Regions from separate parts of the Citrobacter amalonaticus genome, predicted to be linked through region 2. Evidence: riboswitches for the same ligand, from Rfam matches in the RefSeq annotation. Region 2 holds a riboswitch; each other region holds the start of a gene.
The links. A riboswitch is a leader RNA that binds a small molecule or an ion and turns the genes downstream of it on or off. The one in region 2 is predicted to bind thiamine pyrophosphate.

Region 1 (3,274 bases), 2.3 Mb from region 2:
CTGCGAAGCCAAAGGCGTGAGTCGTGATGTCTGTTATCAGGTTGAACAGTCTCATCAACAGATGATGATCAATAACGCGGAGCAAAACGCATATGCCAATGCGCGTAAAGCGGTAAAGCAACATGCTCAGGCGGCAAAGAAAAAAACGGTATATCACTTTGAAGGCATGGAAATTAAAAAGGTGAGTACAGGGTTAGATATTGATGGTGTTCCGGCCGCCGTCGATGAGAAAGCGGAAAAAGCGACAATCTATCAGCAAGGTTTACATTATTTTGTCGTGTATACCAACGGGCGGTTAGCCGTGCTGAACGATCAGCGTCAGATGCTGGGGTGGGCGAAATGAGAAATACGCTTTTAGGACTTATTCTGCTGACGTCCTTTTCTGCAGGTGCTTCTGAGATTGCGGAGGCACAACAAGCCGTTGCTCATGCCCAACGAATGGTTGACGCGGCAAAAGGAGATGTCGCCGCCGCGCAAGCGAATTATGGTAAAGGGAGTGTGTCAAGTTGGGCAGATGCGTCAAATCGCGCAGGCGCATTTCAGTCGCAGGCCTTCTCGAATTTAAAGGCGGCAGAGGATGATCTTGCTAACGCGATAAAAGCCCACGACGAAGCGATGGCCAAAGCTAATGTAATTGGTGCCATTGGCACGGGGAAAAATACGATTAATGTGGCTGCAGGGAGTCTGAAACCAACAGCACTGGTGCAAACATCGCATGGTCTGGTGCCTGCGGGATCGTTGCCAAAGCATGCGCAGGTAGCGGTTGCTTTTAATAGTGCATTTGGCCCGACAGTTAAAGGCGGAAATTCTCGTTCTGCAGGGGCCAGTCACGCAGAGCATGGCACTGGAAATGGTAGCAATAATGCGGCGAATTCACATAGCGCGCATGGCTTAGGCGGCGGCGATCATATTGGCGGCGGCCGTGCGGGTGGCGGTTTTCACTATTAATGTTCAGGCTGAAAAGGCAAATGCAGAGTAGCGAAAGGGTTACAAATCGGGCCGGTGAGGGTATCATCACGCGGGTGACTTAACTCGTCACGCAGAAAAATTTCGTTAATGACTCGGGGTGCCCCTTTTCACGAAGGGCTGAGAAATACCCGTACCACCTGATCTGGATAATGCCAGCGTAGGGAAGTCAGACACTGCTCGTGTCCCTTCTTCGCGCGGGCAGGAGCGTAACCATGCAGCCTGACCTGCACAGCCGCGAACATGCGGTTCGTACCTTACAAGATTTTCGCATTCTCTCTCCGTTAACACATTGTATGACCAACGATGTCGTACAGAGTTTTACTGCTAATACGCTACTGGCGCTGGGGGCTTCTCCGGCGATGGTGATTGAGCCTGAAGAAGCTCGCCAGTTTGCAGCCCTTGCCAGCGCGTTGCTCATCAACGTCGGTACGCTGACACAACCGCGTGCGCATGCGATGCGGGCGGCGGTTGAGCAGGCGAACAGCGCCAAAACCCCCTGGACGCTGGACCCAGTCGCCGTAGGCGCGCTTGAATATCGTCGCCGTTTCTGCCTTGAACTCCTTGCCTTAACACCGGCAGCCATTCGCGGTAACGCCTCTGAGATCCTGGCGTTAGCCGGCGAAAGCGCGGGGGGGCGCGGAGTGGACGCCACCGATCCGGTTGCAGCGGCTCTGCCGGCGGCGCAGATTCTGGCACGCCAGACCGGCGCTGTTGTGGTCGTTACTGGCGAAGTGGATTACATCACCGACGGCGAGCGCACTCTGAGCGTCACCGGCGGCGATCCGCTGATGACGAAAGTCGTGGGCACCGGCTGTGCGCTTTCTGCCGTGGTCGCCGCCAGCTGCGCGCTACCTGGAAGCCGGATCGAAAACATCGCATCCGCCTGTGGATGGATGAAACTGGCAGGGCAGCGCGCCAGCAAAATCTGTCACGGACCGGGCAGTTTTGTCCCGGCGTTTCTCGACGCGCTCTACGCCCTGGATACGGAGGTCACAGCATGAAACGGATTAACGCACTGACCATTGCTGGCACCGACCCCAGCGGCGGCGCCGGCATTCAGGCCGATCTGAAAACCTTCTCGGCGCTCGGCGCTTACGGCTGTGCGGTAATTACCGCGCTGGTGGCGCAGAATACGCGTGGCGTGCAGTCGGTGTATCGCATTGAACCGGATTTTGTCGCCGCCCAGCTCGATTCGGTATTCAGTGATGTGCGCATCGATACCACCAAAATCGGCATGCTGGCGGAAACCGATATCGTCGAGGCGGTAGCGGAGCGACTGGAACGCCATCAGGTGCAGAATGTGGTACTGGACACGGTCATGCTGGCGAAAAGCGGCGATCCGTTGTTGTCGCCTTCCGCCGTTGAGACATTGCGCAGGCGGCTGTTGCCACGGGTTTCGTTGATTACGCCCAACCTGCCTGAAGCGGCGGCGCTGCTGGATTGCCCGCACGCGCGAACGGAAAAGGAGATGCTGGAACAGGGGCGGGCGCTGCTGGCGATGGGCTGTGGCGCGGTGCTGATGAAAGGCGGTCATCTGGACGATGAGCAAAGTCCTGACTGGCTCTTTACGGCGACCGGTGAACAGCGCTTTACCGCACCGCGGGTGATGACCAAAAACACGCACGGCACCGGATGTACGCTCTCTGCGGCGCTGGCCGCGCTGCGTCCACGCCATCGTGACTGGGCCGGGGCGGTGCAGGAGGCTAAAATCTGGCTGTCGGCGGCGCTGGCGCAGGCCGACACGCTGGAAGTCGGGCACGGCATTGGGCCGGTTCATCATTTCCACGCGTATTGGTAGCGTATATACTGGCAGCAGACTGGCTGTCAGGAAAAAGACTCATGGAACAAGCGCATACTCAACTTATCGCGCAACTGAACGAACGTATTTCAGCGGTGGACAATACCCCGCTGTATATCAAGTTTGCCGAGACGGTGAAAAATGCCGTGCGCAGTGGTGCGCTTGCGCATGGCAACATCTTGCCCGGCGAGCGCGATCTCAGTCAGTTAACGGGTGTCTCGCGCATCACGGTGCGCAAAGCGATGCAGGCGCTGGAAGAAGAGGGCGTGGTGACGCGTGCGCGCGGCTACGGCACGCAGATCAACAACATCTTTGAATATTCGCTCAAAGAGGCGCGTGGGTTTTCTCAACAGGTGGTTCTGCGCGGGAAAAAACCGGACACCTTATGGGTCAACAAACGAGTCGTGAAGTGTCCGGAAGAGGTGGCGCAACAGCTGGCGATTGCCGCTGGCAGCGATGTGTTTTTGCTTAAGCGCATCCGCTACGTTGATGAGGACGCGGTTTCTA
Region 2 (3,274 bases):
GCTGCTCGCGCCGTCATATGCGCACGCTGCTCAATACCATGCAGGAGCGCGGCTGGCTGACGTGGGAGGCGGAAGTGGGACGCGGAAAACGTTCACGCCTGACCTTTCTGTATACCGGACTGGCGCTCCAGCAGCAGCGTGCGGAAGATCTGCTGGAGCAGGATCGCATCGATCAACTGGTGCAACTGGTCGGCGACAAAACGGCCGTGCGGCAGATGCTGGTTTCCCATCTGGGCCGCAGCTTCCGTCAGGGCCGTCACATCCTGCGCGTACTTTACTACCGCCCGATGCAAAATCTGCTGCCAGGCAGCGCATTACGTCGCTCAGAAACCCACATTGCCCGCCAAATCTTCAGCGCCCTGACTCGCGTAAATGAGGAAAATGGGGAACTGGAAGCCGACATTGCCCACCACTGGCAACAAATTTCTCCCCTGCACTGGCGCTTTTTCCTGCGTCCAGGGATCCATTTTCACCACGGGCGTGAACTGGAAATGGACGATGTGGTGTCGTCACTAACGCGCATTAACGCCTTACCGCTCTATTCGCACATCAGCGAGATCGTCTCGCCAACGCCCTGGACGCTGGACATTCATCTTTCGCAACCCGATCGCTGGCTGCCGTGGCTGCTGGGTCAGGTCCCGGCGATGATCCTGCCGCGCGAATGGGAAACCCTGAGCAATTTTTCCAGCCATCCGATTGGCACCGGCCCGTACGCGGTGATACGGAATACGCGCAACCAGTTAAAAATCCATGCTTTTGACGATTTCTTCGGCTTTCGGGCCCTGATTGATGAAGTGAACGTCTGGGTACTGCCGGATATCGGCGATGAGCCGAACGGCGGTCTGACGCTGAAAGGTCCCACTGACGACGAAAAAGCCATCGAAAGCCGTCTGGAAGAGGGGTGCTATTACCTGCTGTTCGACGCCCGTACCCATCGCGGCGCCAATCAGGCGGTCCGGGAGTGGGTCAGCCGCATACTGTCACCAAGCAACCTGCTTTACTATGCCGATGAACAGTATCAGCGCCACTGGTTCCCGGCCTATGGCCTGCTGCCGCGCTGGCATCATGCGCGGCCGGGCCACGGCGAGAAACCCGCCGGGCTGGAGACGCTCACGCTGACCTATTATCACGAACACATAGAACACCAGGTGATTGCACAGATCATGAGTCAGCTCCTGGCTGAACATCAGGTGAAGCTAGAGATTCAGGAGATCGACTACGATCAATGGCATGCCGGGGAAATTGAAAGCGACATCTGGCTTAACAGCGCCAACTTCACCCTGCCGCTCGACTTCTCTTTGTTCGCGCACCTGTGTGAAGTCCCGCTGTTACAGCACTGTATTCCGCTGGACTGGGAAGCCGATGCCGCGCGCTGGCGCACCGGCGAAATGAATCTGGCCGTGTGGTGTCAGCAACTGCTTGCCAGCAAAGCGATTGTCCCGCTGATCCACCACTGGCTGATTATTCAGGGCCAGCGCAGTATGCGCGGCTTGCGCATGAACACCCTCGGCTGGTTCGACTTTAAATCCGCGTGGTTTGCCCCGCCGGATCCCTGATTGCCGCAACGCGGCAAAATCACTACACTAACGCCGTTCTCAACGGGGTGCTAATTAAACATACACAAAATCATTCAAGCTGCATCAAAGCGGCAAGCGAGTGAATCCCCAGGAGCATAGAACACTATGTGACTGGGGTGAGCGAACTCAGAGGCTGCCTGAATGATGAAGTGTATGGGCTGAGAAAATACCCGTCGAACCTGATCCGGATAACGCCGGCGAAGGGATTTGAGGCTACCGCTCAAAATCCTTTGCCACCCATCTTTTGAGGTGCAAAGTGTTGAAAAAATGTCTTCCCCTTTTACTCCTGTGCGCAGCGCCTGCCTTCGCAAAACCCGTTCTTACCGTCTACACCTACGACTCGTTCGCCGCAGACTGGGGCCCTGGCCCGGCGGTGAAAAAAGCTTTTGAAGCCGACTGCAACTGCGAGCTGAAACTGGTAGCGCTGGAAGATGGCGTTTCACTCCTCAACCGCCTGCGGATGGAAGGGAAAAACAGCAAGGCCGACGTGGTGCTGGGGCTGGATAACAACCTGCTGGAAGCGGCGACGCAAACCCAACTGTTCGCGAAAAGCGGTGTCGCCAGCGAGGCGGTCAATGTTCCTGGCGGCTGGAAGAATGACACCTTCGTCCCGTTTGATTACGGCTACTTCGCTTTTGTGTATGACAAAAACAAACTGAAAAACCCACCGAAGAGCCTGAAGGAACTGGTCGAGAGCGATCAGAAATGGCGGGTGATTTATCAGGATCCGCGCACCAGCACGCCAGGACTTGGGCTGATGCTGTGGATGCAGAAAGTGTATGGCGATAAAACGCCGCAGGCGTGGCAAAAACTGGCGGCAAAAACCGTCACCGTCACCAAAGGCTGGAGCGAAGCTTATGGCCTGTTCCTGAAAGGTGAAAGCGATCTGGTGCTGAGCTACACCACCTCTCCGGCGTATCACATCATCGAAGAGAAAAAAGAGAACTACGTGGCGGCCAACTTTAGTGAAGGCCATTACCTGCAGGTGGAGGTCGCCGCGCGTACCGCAGCCAGTAAGCAGCCTGAACTGGCGGAAAAATTCCTCAAATTTATGGTTTCGCCTGCGTTTCAGAATGCTATCCCGACCGGCAACTGGATGTATCCGGTGGCGAATGTCACCCTGCCTGCCGGATTCGAACAACTGACGAAACCCGCAACGACCCTGGAATTCACGTCAGCGGAAGTGGCGGCACAGCGCCAGGCATGGATTAGCGAATGGCAACGCGCCGTCAGCCGTTAATTGCCGGCTGGCTGATCCCAGGCCTTTGTGCCGCCACGTTGATGGTGGCGGTGGCGCTGGCCGCTTTTCTGGCATTGTGGTTCAACGCGCCGCAGGCGGCGTGGTCCTCGCTGTGGCAGGACAGCTACCTGTGGCACGTGGTGCGTTTTTCCTTCTGGCAGGCCTTCCTGTCAGCGGTGCTTTCTGTCGTTCCAGCCATCTTCCTTGCCCGCGCGTTGTACCGACGCCGCTTTCCGGGGCGTCTGGCCCTGCTGCGCCTGTGCGCCATGACGCTGATCCTCCCGGTGCTGGTCGCGGTGTTTGGTATTCTCAGCGTCTATGGACGCCAGGGATGGCTGGCTTCGCTCTGGCACATGCTTGGGCTGGAGTGGACCTTCTCGCCTTACGGTTTGCAGGGCATCCTGCTGGCTCACATCTTTTTTAATCTGCCGATGGCAAGCCGCCTGCTGTTGCAGTC
Region 3 (3,274 bases), 1.2 Mb from region 2:
TTCTCCCGTTTGAGGTAGATTTCTCCGCCTTTGGCGCGGAAGTTTTCTGACATATCTGCCATTCCCACTTCGATCGTCTGGGCGGCGGCGTAGTCACGAACCTCCTGGCTGATTTTCATTGAGCAGAATTTCGGGCCGCACATGGAGCAGAAGTGCGCCACTTTGCCGGATTCCTGGGGCAGGGTTTCGTCGTGGTAGGCGCGGGCGGTGAACGGGTCGAGCGCCAGATTAAACTGGTCTTCCCAGCGGAATTCAAAGCGCGCTTTCGACATCGCGTTATCACGGATTTGCGCCCCCGGATGCCCTTTCGCCAGGTCGGCGGCATGGGCGGCAATCTTGTAGGTAATCAGCCCCTGTTTGACATCTTCTTTGTTCGGCAGCCCGAGGTGCTCTTTCGGCGTGACGTAGCAGAGCATCGCGCAGCCAAACCAGCCGATCATCGCCGCGCCAATCCCTGAGGTAAAATGGTCGTAACCCGGTGCGATATCGGTGGTTAGTGGGCCTAAGGTGTAGAATGGCGCTTCGTGACAGTGCTCCAGCTCTTCGGTCATATTGCGACGGATCATCTGCATCGGCACGTGGCCCGGGCCTTCAATCATCACCTGCACATCGTATTCCCAGGCGATCTTCGTCAGTTCCCCCAGCGTATGCAGCTCCGAGAATTGCGCCTCGTCGTTGGCGTCCTGAAGGGAACCCGGACGCAGGCCATCGCCAAGCGACAGCGATACGTCATAGGCGGCGCAGATTTCACAAATCTCGCGGAAGTGCTGGTAGAGGAAGTTCTCTTTGTGATGAGAGAGACACCATTTCGCCATAATGGATCCCCCGCGCGAGACAATCCCTGTCAGACGTTTCGCGGTCATCGGCACATAGCGCAGCAGCACCCCGGCATGGATGGTGAAGTAGTCCACCCCCTGTTCGGCCTGCTCCAGCAGCGTATCGCGGAAGGCTTCCCAGGTCAGATCTTCGGCGATCCCGTTGACCTTCTCCAGCGCCTGGTAGATCGGTACGGTGCCGATCGGCACCGGACTGTTACGCAGGATCCACTCACGGGTTTCGTGAATATAGCGACCGGTGGAGAGGTCCATTACGGTGTCCGCTCCCCAGCGCGTTGACCACACCAGTTTCTCCACTTCTTCTTCAATGGAGGAGGTGACGGCGGAATTACCGATGTTGGCATTCACTTTTACCAGGAAGTTACGGCCAATAATCATGGGCTCAGATTCCGGGTGGTTGATGTTGGCAGGGATGATCGCCCGTCCGGCGGCCACTTCATCACGCACAAATTCCGGCGTGATGTTCTCCGGCAGGCGTGCGCCAAATCCTTCGCCCGGATGCTGCTGGCGTAACACTTCACTGCAGATGCGTTCACGGCCCATGTTTTCACGAATGGCGATAAATTCCATTTCCGGGGTGACGATCCCCTGGCGGGCGTAGTGCAACTGAGTCACGCATTTACCCGCTTTGGCGCGTTTTGGCGTCAGCAAGCCGGTGAAGCGCAGCTCGTCCAGACCGTCGTCGGCCAGGCGTGCTTTGGTGTATGCTGAGCTCCGATCGGTCAGCACCTCGCTGTCGTGACGGGCGTCAATCCACGGTTGGCGCAGCTTCGCCAGACCCTGCTGAACGTTGATCGCCACCTCGGGATCGCCGTAGGGACCGGACGTGTCGTACACCGGAATCGCTTCGTTTTCTTCAAACTGCGGCTCCGCTTTGCTGCCGCCGATGAGCGTCGGGCTAAGCTGGATCTCTCGCATCGGAATGCGGATATCGCTCGTCGAGCCGGTGATGTAGATGCGTCTGGAGTTCGGGAAAGCGGTGCCTTCCAGCGTATCGATAAAGTGTTGTGCTTGCGCGCGCTGTTCGCGGCGGGACAATTTAGGGGTAGTTGCAGACATAGCTCATTCCAAAAAAGTAAGGAGATGGCTTGTCAGACGACGGAGGAGTAATAGGTGTGCGCCGCCCGTTAAGGCTTACGCATAAAGCAGAATTACTCTTGTTCCCTTCGCAGGTTTTAACCTGATCAGGTTCCGCGGATCCCGAATTAACGGTCTCAGCCGGTGTTTTCACACCAGGCACTCCGACAAGATGTAACCTCTGATAAGAGGCAATAGGGGTAAATTACGCGTTATGTGCGCCGAACTCAAGCAGGACGTTTAATGACCGCATTGTCATGCATGGCGTCAAAGACCAGCATGATCAGCTTATCTTCCAGCGCAAATCGGGCTTCCAGCGCTTCGCCGAGATCGGATAAAACCTGTTGAAACTCCAGGCAGTTATCGTGATCAATCGCCGTTTCCAGGCTGGAGTCATAGTAGTCCATGATGCGTTGTGTGTTAGCTTCCAGTAGCGGCCAAATTTTTGTCGCTTTTAAAAGCTGCCCGTTACCTTCCAATTTATGCAGAATACGTTCATAAATACTGAAGTGTCCGGTGGAAAGGTAGTCGACCAGGCTCTGACAAAAATCATCCAGCGCTTTTTCATTCAGCCGCATGTACGATTCTTTGCCAGGCTTAATGCCAACCAGATTGTAGTAAGCCACGAGCAGATGCTTACGTATATGTAGCCAGCGATCAACCAGTTTGTTACTTCCTCTGACGCGCTCTGTCAGGTCTTCCAGCTGGTTTAGCATGATTGACTCCGCAAGTGTAGATTTAAAAACTGCTCACGCAGGAATTGTAAAAATAATGTTATCAACATGCCAGTGAAGCAAAGGTAGTGCAAGAGCTATGGATCGTATTATTGAAAAATTAGATCACGGCTGGTGGATCGTCAGCCATGAGCAAAAATTATGGTTGCCTCATGGCGAATTGCCACACGGCGACGCGGCAAATTTCGATCTTGTCGGGCAGCCAGCGCTGCAAATCGGAGAGTGGGAAGGGGAGCCAGTCTGGCTGGTGCTACAGCATCGGCGTCACGAGATGGGATCGGTTCGTCAGGTGCTCGATCAGGATGCGGGGCTGTTTCAACTGGCGGGTCGCGGTGTGCAACTGGCGGAGTTTTATCGATCGCATAAGTTCTGCGGCTACTGCGGGCACCCGATGCAGCCGAGTAAAACCGAGTGGGCGATGCTCTGTACCCACTGCCGGGAACGTTACTATCCGCAAATCGCCCCCTGCATTATCGTCGCCATTCGCCGTGAGGATTCGATCCTGCTTGCCCAACACGTTCGCCATCGCAACGGCGTACATACCGTACTTGCCGGATTTGTTGAGGTGGGTGAAACCCTGGAACAGGCGGTGGCGCGTGAGGTGATGGAAGAGAGCGGCATTAAAAT

Region 1: linked by a shared signal. The riboswitch ahead of thiM (hydroxyethylthiazole kinase) and the one ahead of thiB (thiamine ABC transporter substrate binding subunit) in region 2 are both predicted to bind thiamine pyrophosphate.
Region 3: linked by a shared signal. The riboswitch ahead of thiC (phosphomethylpyrimidine synthase ThiC) and the one ahead of thiB (thiamine ABC transporter substrate binding subunit) in region 2 are both predicted to bind thiamine pyrophosphate.

Annotation. Positions count from the first base shown of each region.
Region 1 covers NZ_CP014015.2:138,480-141,753, reverse strand. Annotated here, with positions in the region: gene AL479_RS00690 (hypothetical protein) at 1-343, shown strand, start outside; gene AL479_RS00685 (hypothetical protein) at 340-948, shown strand; TPP riboswitch at 1,053-1,150, shown strand; gene thiM (hydroxyethylthiazole kinase) at 1,182-1,970, shown strand; gene thiD (bifunctional hydroxymethylpyrimidine kinase/phosphomethylpyrimidine kinase) at 1,967-2,767, shown strand; gene AL479_RS00670 (GntR family transcriptional regulator) at 2,809-3,274, shown strand, end outside.
Region 2 covers NZ_CP014015.2:2,769,362-2,772,635, reverse strand. Annotated here, with positions in the region: gene sgrR (HTH-type transcriptional regulator SgrR) at 1-1,556, shown strand, start outside; TPP riboswitch at 1,590-1,801, shown strand; gene thiB (thiamine ABC transporter substrate binding subunit) at 1,834-2,817, shown strand; gene thiP (thiamine/thiamine pyrophosphate ABC transporter permease ThiP) at 2,793-3,274, shown strand, end outside.
Region 3 covers NZ_CP014015.2:1,535,684-1,538,957, reverse strand. Annotated here, with positions in the region: gene thiC (phosphomethylpyrimidine synthase ThiC) at 1-1,895, opposite strand, end outside; TPP riboswitch at 1,981-2,090, opposite strand; gene AL479_RS07375 (Rsd/AlgQ family anti-sigma factor) at 2,141-2,629, opposite strand; gene nudC (NAD(+) diphosphatase) at 2,727-3,274, shown strand, end outside.